DNA from 2 places in the Paenibacillus sp. P3E genome. Region 1 is predicted to be linked to the other one. Evidence: riboswitches for the same ligand, from Rfam matches in the RefSeq annotation. Region 1 holds a riboswitch; the other holds the start of a gene.

Region 1 (7,627 bases):
ACTTTGCTTGGAGTGGCTTTGGTTACCACACCGATAAATCCGATTTTCACACCGCCTACTTCTTTAATTACGTAAGGGTTAATGATCGGATCTCCAGAAGAGCTGTCTACCGCGTTTGCATTGATGTAGTCAAAATCTGCGCCTTTATGAACGATAGTAGTGTTATTGACGGTCTTAGGATCTTTACCGCCAAAAATCTGTGTTTTCAGGGCTTCAACACCTTGGTCAAACTCATGGTTACCCAAGTTGCCCACATCGAATTTCATCAGGTTCATCCATTCCATCGTCGGCTCATCACGCTCAAGCGAGGATACTGGCGCAGATGCGCCAACTGAGTCACCGTTATGGAAGAGCAACGCATTTGCATATTTCGCACGGGTATCTTTCAAGTACGCTGCAAGAGTTGCTGCAGTTCCTACTGCATCGCTACCTACATAAGAAGTGGTGTCGAGTTGGCCGTGGAAGTCGTTGACCCCGAGCAGGTGAACTTCCACATCTCCGGTTGGAGCAACTGGAGTTTCTTTTAGATTAAGATTATAGATTTCAAATCCTTTGACATCTTTAGTGCCTGTGTCTGTAACATTGGCAGGCTTCACAGCAGCTGCCTTCGGTGAAGAAGTGAAGGTCACATTGACGTTCCCTTTGATTGGAGCGATCGACCAGTTGTTGTCTGCTGTCGGATCAACGGTGCCGGCTGCACTGATATAATCCATCAGTACCTGGCGGTTTTCCATTTGGGAGTCAATAATCATTTTCCCAGCTTTAACACCCGGGAAGTTACCGCCGCCGCTTGCGCGGTAGTTATTGGTAACCACGATGAACTGTTGGTCATCCTTCAAAGGTTCATTGCCGTACGTAATGGAAGTCACACGGCTGGAAGACGCATCATTAATCGTTCCATCCGGCTTGTACTTCGCATTTTTGGTTACATCAATTGTATATTTAATACCATCGATGACATCGAAGTTGTAAACAGCGAAAGCCGAGTTCAAAAGCGGCTGTGGAGTGGAGATCGCCGGTTTGATACGGTTGAATGCACCTGCACTCATCTCTACCCATTCCTTCACTGTAGAGCCTTTGACCACAATGGCTTTCAGCGTGTTGTCATAGAGATACAGGTCACTTGCGCTCGCAATCGTAAGATCGCCCTTTTGAATTTCAGTATACTCCTCAGGGCCATTGCGTCCGGCCTTGAAGGGTGCGCCTACACTTAGAATCGGCAGGTCCTTATACGGGGCAAGCTTAGCATCCGTATTGACCAGATTCGAAACATATTGCTGCTGGGCATAGGTTACGATCTGAACGGTCGGATCATCCTGCACCAGAGCAAAGTAGCTGTTCATCGGAGCATTGGTTTTCCCGAGCGGCTGATTCACATATTTGATCGTTGCTGCATGGGCAGCTCCAGCCACTGCATCGATAGCAGGATCAACGGCTACTCCGGTAATGGAGCGTGTAGAAGCCTTTGAAGATGCCTTGTCAACTTTCCAGCTGCTGCCATCCTTTACGATCTTCAGATCGATCAGACCCAGGTTGCCCCCGCCATAACCGGCTTGAACAGCTGGAACGCCGTTGATATGACCGTTGAGGTTATCGATCTTTGCTACATCGGAATCATATGGCTTTTTGGTTGCCGGATCCTTAAAGGAAGCATCCAGCTTAGTGTCATCCCCGTTCGTCGGGAACACCTTATGCGTATGGGAGAAGGTGATGGCGTCAATGCCATCAACCTTGCTCAGCAGGTTAATGGCATTCTCAGCTCCGGTTCCCGCAGCTGCAGTCGCATCAAACCCGGAGTGGGCCATGGCAATAATGACATCTGCGCCGGCACCCTTCATGATAGGAACAAATTTGGCTGCAGTTTCAGCAATATCCTTGGTGATTACCTTGCCTTCCAGATTCACCTTGTCCCAATCCATGATTTGCGGGGTCACCAACCCAAGGAGGCCGACATTAACCGTTACCTCATTACCGTTGCTGTCCTTAACTTTTTTAGGAATGATGACATACGGTACAAACGTATTTTTATCATCGGATACATTATAAATATTTGCATTTACATAAGGGAATATTGCTCCGGTATCAGCCGCACCGCTTCCTTTGATCGTACGGTCCAGATAGTCCAAGCCATAATTGAATTCATGATTGCCAAACGTTGCAGCATCATACCCCATAAGGTTCATGGCTGCAATAAGCGGATGAATCTGGTCTGGACTTGTCTTAAAATCTGATACCTGGGCCATATATGTACCCAGCGGTGTTCCCTGAATCAAATCACCGTTGTCAAGAAGGAGATTGTTCGGTTCTTGGGTCCGGGCTTCTTTTACCAGCGTTGATGTGCGGTCCAGACCTACTGTAGTAGAAGCCGCATTTTTGAAGTAGTCCCAACCGTATACATTGGTGTGTACATCCGTGGTGCTCATCAAGCGCAGATTAACTGTTCCAGGAGCAACAGCTTCAGCGCCTGCAGCCTCTGCCTTGCTCGCCCCCAAAACCGGAACTGCAAAAACTCCGCCCAGCACTTGTGCTGCCAGAACGGTGCTCGCCAATAAAGCGGCTACTGGCTTGTTCCATCTTTTTTCTACCATAAGTCAGATATCCTCCCCATATGTTTCTTATTCCTACTTATGCTGACCGCAAGATTGTATCATATCCAAAATTATGAATCTAGCAAAAACCATTAAATCTAATTAATAGTTGTGTAAAATATCACATCATTAGGGCTTTTTTTGTTCTTAATGACGATAAAAGTTTACAAAAAACAAAAAAAACGCCTATTCTCGAGGTTTTCATTAACGAAATCACTCAAGGATAGACGCCGCAAAAAAATCTTACACACAACGTTATGAATCAATAGATTTTTATTGAAGAATTAGTTCTGCATTACAAAATCATTGTCAATCTTCACATTACCGTCCTCAAAGGTCCGCAGGATATCGTAGCGCGTGTTGCGCTGTGCCGGAATTTTGCCGGTCTCGCGGATCAGCTGCGTGATCGACTCAATGTTGACCTTGTAGGTCGCACCCGCCGAGGAAACCACATTCTCTTCTATCATCGTGCTGCCAAAGTCATTGCAGCCATATTGCAGCGACAGCTTGCCGACTTCAGGCCCCATGGTTACCCATGAGGACTGGAAGTTCTTGATGTTATCAAGCACCAGGCGGCTGATGGCTACCGTCTTCAGATATTCCTCGGGGGTCTGCCGGTCCAGCTTCAGGTTCGTATTATCCGGCTGGAAGGTCCAGGAGATAAATGCCAGGAACCCTTCGGAATCATATTTATTCGCAATACACTCATCCTGGGCTTCACGCACCCGCAGCAGATGAAGTGCCCGCTCCTCCATACTCTCGCCAAGGCCAATCACCATGGTCGCCGTAGTGTTCATGCCGATCTTGTGAGCGGTCTGCATCACATCCATCCATTCACGCCACGAGCCTTTGAGACGGCTGATTTTGCGGCGGGTCCGGTCATCCAGAATTTCTGCACCACCGCCGGGAAGGGAGTCCAGGCCTGCCGCATGAATCTCGCGGACCACCTGTTCCAGCGGCAGACCGGATACTTCGACCATTTTCATAATCTCCGCAGGAGAGAAGGAATGCATAGTGATCTCCGGGAACCGCTGCTTAATTCCGCGCAGTAAATCCGTATAGTAGCTGAATGGCAGGTTCGGGTTGGTTCCGCCCTGCATCAGGATTTCCGTTCCGTTGACGTCGATGGTTTCCTGGATTTTCTGAAAAATCGTCTCGTCCGGAAGCACATAACCTTCCTCCGAGCCCGGTTTCCGGTAAAAGGCGCAGAAACGGCAGTACACATCACATACATTCGTATAATTAATATTGCGGCCAATCACAAATGTAGCCAGCGGGTCTGGATGCCAGCGTTTCATGATGATATCAGCGGCAGCGCCCATTTTCTCAATTTCGTTGCTCTCGAACAGCCGAATCGTGTCCTCCAGGCCAAGACGTTCACCCTTCAGCGTTTTGTCCAGAATCAGATCTATCGCACTCATCGTTCGCAGCCTCCTTTTTATGCCCATACTATATAAGAATGGATAAATAAAATTTGTACAACTTTTAAATAAGCTCGTTACTCCATCGTATCACAATCCGAACGGCTTGAAAAACCTTTGCCTCGCAGCGGGAACAATATTGAGACTCGATGGTGAAACACTTAAATCCATATATTCTAAAAAAAAGCAGCCTCCGCTTTGAGGCTGCTGCCAAGTTCATTATTCAGCTGCCATAGTCTGAACGGATGCTTACTCCAGCTCGGCCCGGGCAGCTTCCAGCGCCTGACCAAGATCTGCAATCAGGTCGTCCACATGCTCAATGCCTACAGAGAAGCGCAGCAGACGGTCATCCACGCCGACCGCATCGCGGATTTCCACCGGAATGTCGGCATGGGTCTGGACCGCCGGATAGGTCATCAGTGACTCCACGCCGCCCAGACTCTCGGCGAAGGCGATCAGACGGATATGGCGCAGCAGCGGCTCGACATATCTGGCGTCTTTTACCTTGAAGGAGAAGATTCCGGTGTTGCCTGAGGACTGGCGGTTCTGAATCTCATAGCCGGGATGATCAGGCAGTCCGGGGTGGAACACCTCAGCGATGGCTGGATGCTCGAGTAAATAGCGGGCCATCGCCAGGGCATTGCTCTCATGTCGCTCCATACGCAGAGCAAGTGTCTTCATCCCCTTCATTAGCTGGTAGCTGTCGTTCGGCGCAAGCACTGCCCCCAGTGAATTATGAAGAATTGCCATTTCTGCAGAGAGCTCGGTGCCTTTGGTTACAATCAGTCCGGCGAGGACATCGTTATGCCCCCCCAAATATTTGGTTGCGCTATGAACGATGATATCTGCTCCCAGCTCCAGCGGCCGCTGGAAAAAGGGAGTCAACAGCGTATTATCGACAATGGTGAGCAGCCCATGACGGCGTGACCATGTACAGACCGCTTCAATATCCGTAATCATCATCAGCGGATTGGTAGGCGTTTCAATAAATACAGCCTTGGTATTCGAACGCCGTGAAGCCTCCAGCCCGTCCAGATCATTCGTATCCACATAGGAAGCGCTGATGCCATATTTGGAGAGTATCCGTTCAAGCAGACGGTAGGTTCCGCCATACAGGTCCAGCGAAACCACCAGATGGTCACCCTGTCCAAACAAGGCAAACACTGTCGTCAGCGCCCCCATTCCAGAGCTGCAGGCAAAAGCCGCGTCGCCCGATTCCAGCTGTGCCGCAGCTTCTTCCAGCACCGAGCGGGTAGGATTCTTGGTACGGATATAATCAAACCCCGTGCTCTGCCCGAGTCTGGGGTGACGGAATGCCGTCGCGTTGTAAATCGGATAATTAACCGCTCCTGTAGCCGGGTCCTCCAGTGAACCTATCTGTGCCAATCTGCTCTCAATCCTCAGTTTCTCATCCATTGCTGCTGCCTCCTAAGTGTGATGTATGCGCAAATCTCTTCTATATATCAAGCAGTAATGGCTTCGCTGTCCTATAAAAAGGATGGTACCATTTCAGTGAGGAATAGAAGGATAATCGATAGCGTGAAATATATAGAATCTTATATTTTTAAAATACTAAATAATCAGCCTGGTCTATATCGTAAGGGGTCTCCTGGTATACATAGTAATTGAGCCAATTAGCGAATAATAAGTTGGCATGGGCACGCCAGACAGCCGGCGGTGTGCGCTGCGGGTCATCCTGCGGATAGTAGTGCTTCGGAATGGCAATGTCCATCCCTTTGGCAATATCCCGGTCATACTCCCATTTTAACGAAAATGGATCATATTCAGAATGTCCGGTCACAAAAATTTGTTTTCCGTCAAGCGTTGAAACCAGATACACTCCGGCTTCCTCGGATTCGGCAAGAATCTGCAGCTCGGGATTCGCAAGAATATCTTCACGCGAGACATCCGTGTGCCGGGAATGCGGAACATGGAACACCTCGTCAAAGCCGCGCAGCAGCTTCACGTTAGTATGGCTCACGGTGTGCGGAAAAACGCCAAAACATTTCTCGTCCAGATCAACCTTGCGTACGCCGAAGTGATGATACAGCCCGGCTTGTGCCGCCCAACAGATATGCATGGTCGAGGTCACATTGTGCTTGCTCCATTCAAATATTCCCTTAAGCTCTTCCCAGTAGTTCACATCTTCGAACTCCAGCTGCTCCACCGGAGCGCCGGTTACAATCAGCCCGTCAAAACGGCGGTCGCTGATCTCATCAAAGGTTTTGTAAAAACTCTTCAAATGTTCTGCCGAAGTGTTCTTCGAGGTATGGGAGCTCGGGTGCAGTAGCACAACATCTACCTGAAGCGGTGAATTCCCGACCAGACGCAGCAGCTGTGTCTCTGTGGTTTCCTTGGTAGGCATCAAATTCAGGATGGCGATTCGCAGCGGGCGGATGTCCTGGTGGAAGGCCTGGCTTTCATCCATTACAAAAATGTTTTCTCCGGACAAAACTTCTTTCGCCGGCAGACTGTCGGGAATTTTAATTGGCATATCAGTTTCCACTCCTTCATTGAGCTGAATATAAAAAAGACCTTTCTCGGGCGAGAAAGGTCATATATCTGTTAGTCATATGCGCCTCTCTCATCTGCCAGAGAACTTGAGCCAAGCAGCCTGAAAGGCTTACCTGCAAAAGCTTCCGCAAGAATTAGCACCGTGCGTTCACACGCCGGTTGCCGGGTTTCATCGGGCTAGTCCCTCCACCTGCTCTTGATAAGATTTAGCTGTATTCAATTGAGAAAAAGTCACATAACGTTAAATGCTTTTCTTAAAATTCACTTTAAATCATGAACCTCCTTTTCGTCAAGTCCATACAATGCTAATGGGTCCTTTACAGCCTCAAGAATTTAGCTTGAAAGACCTATACCCGGAGGTTATACTAGACAAGGGTTTCAAAGGCCCTACCTGACGAAAAGAAGAGGTGAGAGAAGAATGGAAGGCGACCCGAGTTCGCAGTTAAGCGTCCAGAAAGAGCAACCACACAGGATTAACATCAGCTTGCCGGCGGCGGGAGCATTTCTTCTTCATGCCCTCGAACTGTCATTTGGCCTCATGGATTGACCGTACCTCCGGCCAAGCTGATTTTTCCCTGTGCCTATATTAGCACAGACCCTGGAGAAGACTAGGGTCAAGAGGAGTGGAATCAGATGAAAATCCGGTTGGTAAACGCAGGAGTTTTTACCCCTGTGGATGACATTGAAGAAACATTGACTGTCCCCGCAGAGGGATTTTATTGGATTGATGCGGATGTTGAGGATCTGGAGCTGCTTCAGCCTTTGTATAATCTGCATGATTTAGCCGTGGAGGACTGCCTCAGTGAAGAGGATCAGCGCCCGAAGCTTGAAATTTACGAAAGCCATTATTTTATTGTAGTTAACAGCATCCGTTTTGATGATGAGGAGATTTTCCTCCGTGCACTCAACGTGTTTCTGGGCAGACATTTCATTATTACCGTGACCAAGCAAAAGATTCACGAGCTGCGCGTGCTGAAGCCCGTTCTGTGGGAGCAGGAAGTCAGCGAGCCGGACCGGTTCCTCTATCTGCTGATCGACCTTGTCGTAGACAACTTTTTCTCCGTCGGTGACCGGATTGAAGCGCGGATTGAGAAACTCGAAGAG
Region 2 (7,627 bases), on a different contig from region 1:
GCAGCAGCTGCACGAGAATCACCATTAGCGCTACCGAGATTATCATGACTTCCTTCTCATAGCGGTAATAGCCGTATCGGATAGCCAGGTCACCCAGACCTCCGCCGCCGATCATCCCCGACATCGCTGTGTATGAAACTAATGTAACAATGGTAATGGTCACTCCGGCTAGCAGACCTGGACGGGCTTCCGGCAAAAGCACGCGCCAGACGATTTGTCCGGTAGTAGCCCCCATCCCTTGCGCCGCTTCGATCACGCCCCGGTCCACCTCGCGTAGAGCCGTTTCCACCAGCCGGGCGAAAAACGGAGCAGCACCGATTACCAGCGCCGGAATGGTTCCCAGAACACCGATTGAAGTTCCCATGATGCTTTTGCTCAAAGGAATCAAGGCGACCATCAGGATAATGAAAGGCACGGAACGCAGGATATTCACCACGAAAGATAATACCGAGTAAACCAACCTGATAATATAGTTATTTGATCTTCCCCATAAATATAACACAATTCCGAGTGGTAAACCAAGAATAATTGTGAAAATTCCGGAATAAGCCAACATTCGTAGTGTAGCTATGCCCGCATCCAGCATTTCTTCCCAGTTAATTTCGTTAAAATTCAAATTCCCCATTAGCCGAACACCTCCACATCAAGACCTTGCGCTGTCAGTTCGGCAAGAGTTGCCTCAACCGCTTCCAAGCTGCCTTCAAAGCGAACCAGGAGCTGGCCGTATGGTACATCCTTGATCGTTGATATCGTTCCCTGAAGAATGGCAAAGTCCACACCCGTTCTCCGGACCACATGGGAGAGCGTGGATTCATAGGTCTTTTGTCCAAGGAATGTGATTTTGACGGATGTACTGTACTGTCCATGTACTGCATCCAGCGCTACACGAAGCGGACCTTCATGCTGGTGTTCACTGCGGATAAAATCCTTCGTCACTTCATGCTGCGGCTTCAGGAATACCGTGGCTACCTCGCCTTGCTCGACTATTCCCCCGCCATGTATCACTGCAACCCGGTCGCAAATACTCTGAATGACATGCATTTCATGGGTAATCAGCACGATGGTCAGATGAAACTTCCGGTTGATGTCCAGCAGCAGCCGCAGGATTGAATCGGTCGTCTGCGGGTCCAGTGCCGAGGTAGCTTCATCGCATAGCAGCACATCGGGGTCACTGGCTAGGGCCCTCGCGACGCCAACCCGCTGCTTTTGCCCTCCCGATAGCTGGGCCGGGTATTTACGGCTGTGCTCTTCAAGACCTACGAGCGACAGCAGACCCAGAACCTTCTGTTCAATCTGTGCCTTGGGTGTTCCCGACAGCCGCAGCGGAAATGCAATGTTATCGTACACCGTCGCGGAAGACAGCAGATTAAAATGCTGAAAGATCATACCGATCTTGCGGCGCCGTTCCTGAAGCTGTCCTTGACTGAGTGAGGTCAATTCCACTCCGTCCACCCATACTTCGCCTTCCGTCGGGCGCTCCAGCAGGTTGATGCAGCGGATCAATGTACTTTTACCGGCACCCGAGTGGCCGATGACTCCAAAAATCTCCCCTTTTTGAATCGACAGGTTCAGTCCGGAGAGCGCCGTTGCAGCTTTGCTGCCTTTTCCGTATACCTTGGTCAAACCTTTCAGCTCTATCAAACCATTTGTCCTCCCCAAGTAACCCATATGAAAACCAAAAAGACCTCTTACGATCATTTGCAGATCGAAAGAGGCCCTGTGATTGTACTAACCATGCCTTCTCATCTGCCAACGACCGCAAACCACGCGGCATTGTAGGAATTAGCACCATGACATTTGAAGAGAGCGACGAGTATCGCTTCGCCTACAAATCGGTTGCCGGGCTTCATCGGGCCTATCCCTCCGCCGCTCTCGATAAGAGTTTATTATGAAATTAGTTCCCGCAACATGTAAGCTGCTAATGTAAGCTCAAGTATAGTAAGTTTAAGTTTTTTTGTCAAAGGGAACTTTTTACTGAGGAAGAAGGCCCGGGCTTTAGATTGGCGGCGATTTTGCTCTTATGCCACTGCTCATTGCTGTATCTGAATGCTGCTGCCAAGGTCTTACATGCCATTTCAAGGCTCTGCTTCAAATCCTCAAGATGGCTATCCAGATCCTCCAAATGAATTCTGTCATGAAGTCCCTGATGCCGCTGCCACAGATCATCCTGCATTTCAGCATTCATGTAATGGATCTCGGCGTTACGGCGCTTGCGCAGATTCTCCAGCGGCTCCCGGTAGGAATGCTTAATTCCCTCCAGTTCATTAGCCAGTTCTGTATGCTGCTTAAGTAAATGAAACTGGCGAAGCACTGTAAAATAGGAGAAATGGGCTTTGACCTTGCTGGTGTTCAGATCGTACAGACTGTTGAGCACCGTACCCAGCTTGTCGAGCAGTGAAAACACACGAATGAAGCCATCTTTATAAAAATAAACATATCTCGCATATTCACCCTGCTCCATAGGGGACATATCATCCATGTAACCCGCTACAACGGATTTGCGGAAAAAGGCAGCCGCGAACCAGCTTTGCTCCAGCTCGTCCAGTGAAGAGATTAGACCGCGCGTCCAGATTTCAAGCTTGCGGTATTCGTGGTTACGGTCTTCATGCAGGTTCATGTCCTTGCGCAGCATGGATGCGAGCCTGGCCATATTGTCCATCGCTTCAGCCAGCACACCGCTGTTCTCACGGGGCGGCTCTCCGAGTAATATCCGCAGCATCCTGTAACCTCCTCAGTGTGGGAAATAGCTTTTCCAGTTGCGGTCAACCCGCTGAACAATATCCTCGCGCGGAATCAGCTCCTCCGGATACTCCCGTTTCATTCTGGCATCGATCACAAGGGGCAGCTTATAGCCGATATGATGGCGTTTGATCTCACATTCGGCGTATATATCACTGGCCGGATCGAACCTTGTGAACACCGTCCACAGAAAAGAGGTTTGAGTCCGTACTGTATCTGCGGCGTTATCCACCACTATCACGAGCGGCCAGGCCGTTTCCTGGGCTCGCAGAACAGCGACTAGCCGGGACGCAAGTTCAGGATCTTCTTCATAGGATGCACCGGAAACGGCTAAACATCCCCGGCAGTAAGGAATTGCCTGTGAGACACCCGGAATTAGTCCTTCTGTGTATGCATAAGGAAGCTCACGTACTGGACTTCCCACTCCTACCATTATAGCCTTGCTGCTATTGTTCAATGGATTCACCGGATGCCCTTGCTCATGCTGGGAGACATTGCTGTATACCATAAGATCCGAGGCGGGATTGAAGCGCTCCAGTACGTTCTCCAGCAGTCTCGGGAAATCGGTCAGCTCGACCGGCTCATCAGTCAGCAGCAGGAATTTGGTTAAGGACAGCTGGCCTTCCCCCAGAATCCGGTAGGCTGATACCATCGCTTCGTTAGGGTAGCTCTCTCTCACGACAGCAGACACCAGGGAATGCGGACCGCATTCCGAGTACTCCCACAGTGCTTTGACGGACGGCATTAGCAGCGGATACACCGGAGCCAGCAGCCGCTGTATGTACTCCCTGAGGTAGTAATCTTCCTGGTGTGGTTTGCCGACGATAGTTGCCGGATAGATGGCATCCTTCCGGTGCCAAATCCGCTGAACGTGCATGACCGGGAAATCGCGGGGTTTGGAGTAATAACCATAGTGATTACCGAATGGTCCGTCCGTATGACGCTCTTGGGGCGTGACCAGTCCGCGAATGGCAAATTCCGCTTCAGCGGGAATCCGGTGCCCGCCCATCGGGTCCTTGACCATCTGCAGCTTTCGGCCCAGCACCAGAGAGGCTAGCATCAGCTCCGGTATCCGTTCCTGTACTGGAGCCGCTGCTGCGGCAATCAATGCCGGAGGCCCGCCTAAAAAGACGGATACCGGAAGGGTCTCTCCGAGCAGTTCCGCCTCCCGGTGATGGAAGCTGCCTCCTTTATGCTTTTGCCAATGCACTCCCACCTTGCTGTCATCATACATTTGAATCCGGTATATCCCAAGGTTATGGTCATTCGGCTGAGTAATGCTCTCTGTATAGACAATGGGCAGAAGGATCGATGGTCCTCCCTCCTCCTGCCAGCTGGTGATGCGGGGCAGCTCCTTAAGCGGATCCGTACTGCGGCAGACGCCAAGTACCGGGGCTTCTCCCTGCGGTACATTCCGGGTTCCCACCTTAAGCAGGTCCAGGAGCAGCCGTTTTTCCTTCCATATCCCGGACGCTGTTGGCGGCAGCAGTGTTTCGGCTGCACTCACCATCGTCTTCATCAGCTGCTCCGGACGCGTTCCGAAGGCCTGATTGGCCCGGCGGACCGTCCCGAAGAGATTGGTTGCCACCGGAAACGGTGTTCCGGTTACATTCGTAAAGAGCAAAGCCGGCCCTTCCTCTTCTACGACACGCCGATGTATCTCTGCAAGCTCCAAATAAGGATCCACCGGAGCATCAATCACGGCAATATCCTTATCCCGGCGGAGCTGTTCAATCCATTGACGCAAATTTCCGTATCCCACTATATCGTTCCTCCTCAAACAGGGCGTTATCTCGCAAAAGTTTGATGAGCGTAGACTATTTATTCGCTCTTTCCAGCTGCCATACGCGCACACTCATGTAGCACAGAACACCGAAGAGTCCGGCAATCAGGAGGATATGCGCCAGTGCGGCAAAAATGTACAGCCGTTCATTATATAGGGTATGAACAACAGCAGCACCGCTGAATACCTGAAGCAGACACAGAACAACAGCAGCACTACCAAGTGCCCTCAGCTCAGGCAGAGCTTTATGTTTCCAGAAGGCTAAATGTCCCAGGCAAGCGATCAGGAGAAACAGCAATGCCGCTGCAACCCTATGCGTGAACACAATGCCCACACCGCCAGACAGCTCCGGTATCCATTCCCCGTTACAGAGCGGCCACCCGGAGCAGCCTCCCTGGGAATCCGTATGGCTGACATAGGCCCCAATATAAACCACTATATAAGAATATAACGCAGCCGCCCATGTTAAGTTGCGGAAGCCTTTGCTGACACGCGGTCCCGGAAGAGGCGGATTATCCCCCAGCGCATGCCGCCTTTTCGACCCGAGCGCAAGCATCAGCGAGCTGGCAAAAGCGATCAGGGAGAAGCCCATATGCAGTGCCATCACCGCAGCCGACTGCGATTTAATCACCGCAAGCGCTCCCATTCCTCCCTGCACCACCACAAATAAAAGCGTCAGCAGAGCGTACACCATCAGATCTCTCCGTTTACGCGCATAACGCCAAAAGGCCAGCATCGAGACAAGGGACATCAGGCCAGCCAGCCCGCTAAATAAACGATGGGTGTATTCGATTAGAGAACCTAGCGTATAGGCAGGAATCAGCTTTCCGTGACAGAGTGGCCATTCATTGCCGCATTCCAGTCCCGAACCGGTTTTGGTAACTACTGCACCACCGAGAAGCGCCAAAAACATGATTAGACAAGTGATGTAGCTGAGCCATTTCAATTGATTCATCGTCAATGAGATCACCCGCAATTTTCTAGGAATGATTGGGATAAGTGCCTGTTGAACAGCTATGTAGCGATTTAATCAAGTGGAAAAGGCTTCGCCGTCCTTTTAAGGGACGGAATCCGTTTCAGCGAGAAATAGAAGGATGATTTATAGCGTGAAACCTATAAATCCTTATATTTTTAGAAAAAACACCGCTTTTGCTCGGGTAGGGCGAAAGCGGTGCATCGTTATTACTTGTGTATAGTCAGATAAACTTCAAGCGCCCTGTCCAGAAAGCTCTCAATCTCTTCACGGGACTTACGCAGCTTGTTGACAAACCTCACTAGCTCGCGTCCATCCGTATATGCAACAAAGCTGGGGATCCCAAGAATGTTTTGTTCTTGGCTGACATCGCCTACAGCGTCAACATCCACTTCAACCAGCGTGAGACGATCCGTGTATTTCTGTTCCACCTCAGGCATGAACGGGTCAATGAACTTGCAGTCCGAGCACCAATCGGCCTTGAAGATAGCTACGGTCAGACGGGGCGATTGAATCGACACCTGAAATTCCGCAGGGGAAGTAATTTTATCCATGAACTGAACAGTCCCTTCTTAAGTTAAGAGTAAGCGCCTGTTATATGTTCTTTAAGTGAAGCAAATTGTACGGAATAAGTCAAATAAAAAAGACAGAATAAGACAATTATCATAGAATTATTGTTCGGAACGGATACGTTCAGGCTGCAGCTTCATGAGCGGACCCAACACCTTCTGCAGTGGCCGCGGATAACCGGCGATTTCCTGACGGCTCAGCACCCCCAGAACAATAAGCAGTACCAGATAGATGACAACTACAGTTACACCTACAACAAGACAGGTAATCAAGAAAGCCACCCGGGCAGGCATCATATGGGTAAGAATTAGACCTGCTTCATTCAGTCCGTAACCGATCCCGCCTGAGGCCAACACAGCAACCGCGAACCCGCCCCAGCGTCTGCCAAGGATCTCGAAAGGAACGATGGACTTGAGCATTCTCAGGTTAAGCTGCGTAATCACAATGAAGCACAGAGCCGTTGCTGCAATAATGCCGTAAATGCCGAAAAAGCGGCTGAGGATAAAGTTCGAGCCAAGCTTAACGAGCAGGCCAGTCAGCACATAGTACATAGAAATCCGTGCTTTCCCCATACCGAGTAGAATGGAGTTGGTCGTCATCATGGTAATCTGGAAAATCGTCCCCAGTGTCAGCATCGCCACAATGCCGCTACCGTCTAAGCTGCTAAACAGCAGTCCATTCACAGAATATGCAGCTACCACGAGCGAGAGGACAATCGGTGTCCCTGTCAGAATTGAAATCCGCAGCGCCAGCGTCACCTGCCGCTTCAGATACACTTCGTCGCGCCTTGCATAGGCGGCAGAGATAATCGGAATCAGCGAGGTGCTAAGCGCAATCGACAGTACCGGCGGAATTCCGGCTACACTCTGTGCACGGTTTCCATAGTACCCCACTGCCTGAGTAGCCTCCTTCAAGCCGATTTGCCCTCTAAGCAGCGGAATCATGAGCGAGGTATCCATAAAGTTCACGACCGGAACTGTAACGGAAGAGAGCACAATCGGTATAGACAGCGTGAAAATGTCCTTGTAAATCTTCAGCAGCGGAATCCGGGCTTCACTAGAATCATACAAAGCCTTTTGCTCCTCGCTGTGGCGGAGCTTCCTTGCATAATACAGCATCACGCCAAACGCCCCGATGCTGCCAAGCACACTGCCGAAAGAAGCGCCCGCTGCCATCCATGTATTGCTGTAGCCCTGACGCAGCAGAATAAACGCAAGCAGAATCGCCGTCGATACCCGGGCAATCTGCTCAATAATCTGCGAGATGCCCCCGGCCATCATATTATTGCGCCCCTGGAAATAACCGCGCATCATCGCAATCATCGGAAAGAGCAGCAGCGCCGGTGCAATCGCCCGGATGGCGAGCGTACTCTCGGGAACCTTTACCGACTCCGCATAATATGGAGCCGCTATGTACAGGACTGTACTCATCAGCACACCGACAACTGCGGCAAAAATAAGCGCTGCACGGTATACCTGCTGCGCCTCATGCGGACGGTTCAGCGCATAACGCTCAGACACCATTTTGCTCAGCGTACTTGGAATGCCGGCTGTTGCCAGCGG

Evidence for each region. Region 1 has a riboswitch for S-adenosylmethionine ahead of metA (homoserine O-acetyltransferase MetA). Riboswitches for the same ligand answer to the same signal wherever they lie in the genome.
Region 2: another riboswitch for S-adenosylmethionine. It lies ahead of A3842_RS24535 (methionine ABC transporter ATP-binding protein); the one in region 1 lies ahead of metA (homoserine O-acetyltransferase MetA).

What each region holds. Positions count from the first base shown of each region.
Region 1 covers NZ_LVWH01000192.1:31,051-38,677, reverse strand. Annotated here, with positions in the region: gene A3842_RS23105 (bifunctional 2',3'-cyclic-nucleotide 2'-phosphodiesterase/3'-nucleotidase) at 1-2,588, opposite strand, end outside; gene mqnC (cyclic dehypoxanthinyl futalosine synthase) at 2,873-4,009, opposite strand; gene A3842_RS23095 (aminotransferase class I/II-fold pyridoxal phosphate-dependent enzyme) at 4,259-5,425, opposite strand; gene metA (homoserine O-acetyltransferase MetA) at 5,574-6,503, opposite strand; SAM riboswitch class I at 6,591-6,729, opposite strand; gene corA (magnesium/cobalt transporter CorA) at 7,157-7,627, shown strand, end outside.
Region 2 covers NZ_LVWH01000198.1:109,143-116,769, forward strand. Annotated here, with positions in the region: gene A3842_RS24530 (methionine ABC transporter permease) at 1-625, opposite strand, end outside; gene A3842_RS24535 (methionine ABC transporter ATP-binding protein) at 625-1,641, opposite strand; SAM riboswitch class I at 1,740-1,882, opposite strand; gene A3842_RS24540 (Cthe_2314 family HEPN domain-containing protein) at 1,958-2,719, opposite strand; gene A3842_RS24545 (UbiD family decarboxylase) at 2,732-4,501, opposite strand; gene A3842_RS24550 (COX15/CtaA family protein) at 4,557-5,483, opposite strand; gene A3842_RS24555 (thioredoxin family protein) at 5,705-6,049, opposite strand; gene A3842_RS24560 (putative polysaccharide biosynthesis protein) at 6,167-7,627, opposite strand, start outside.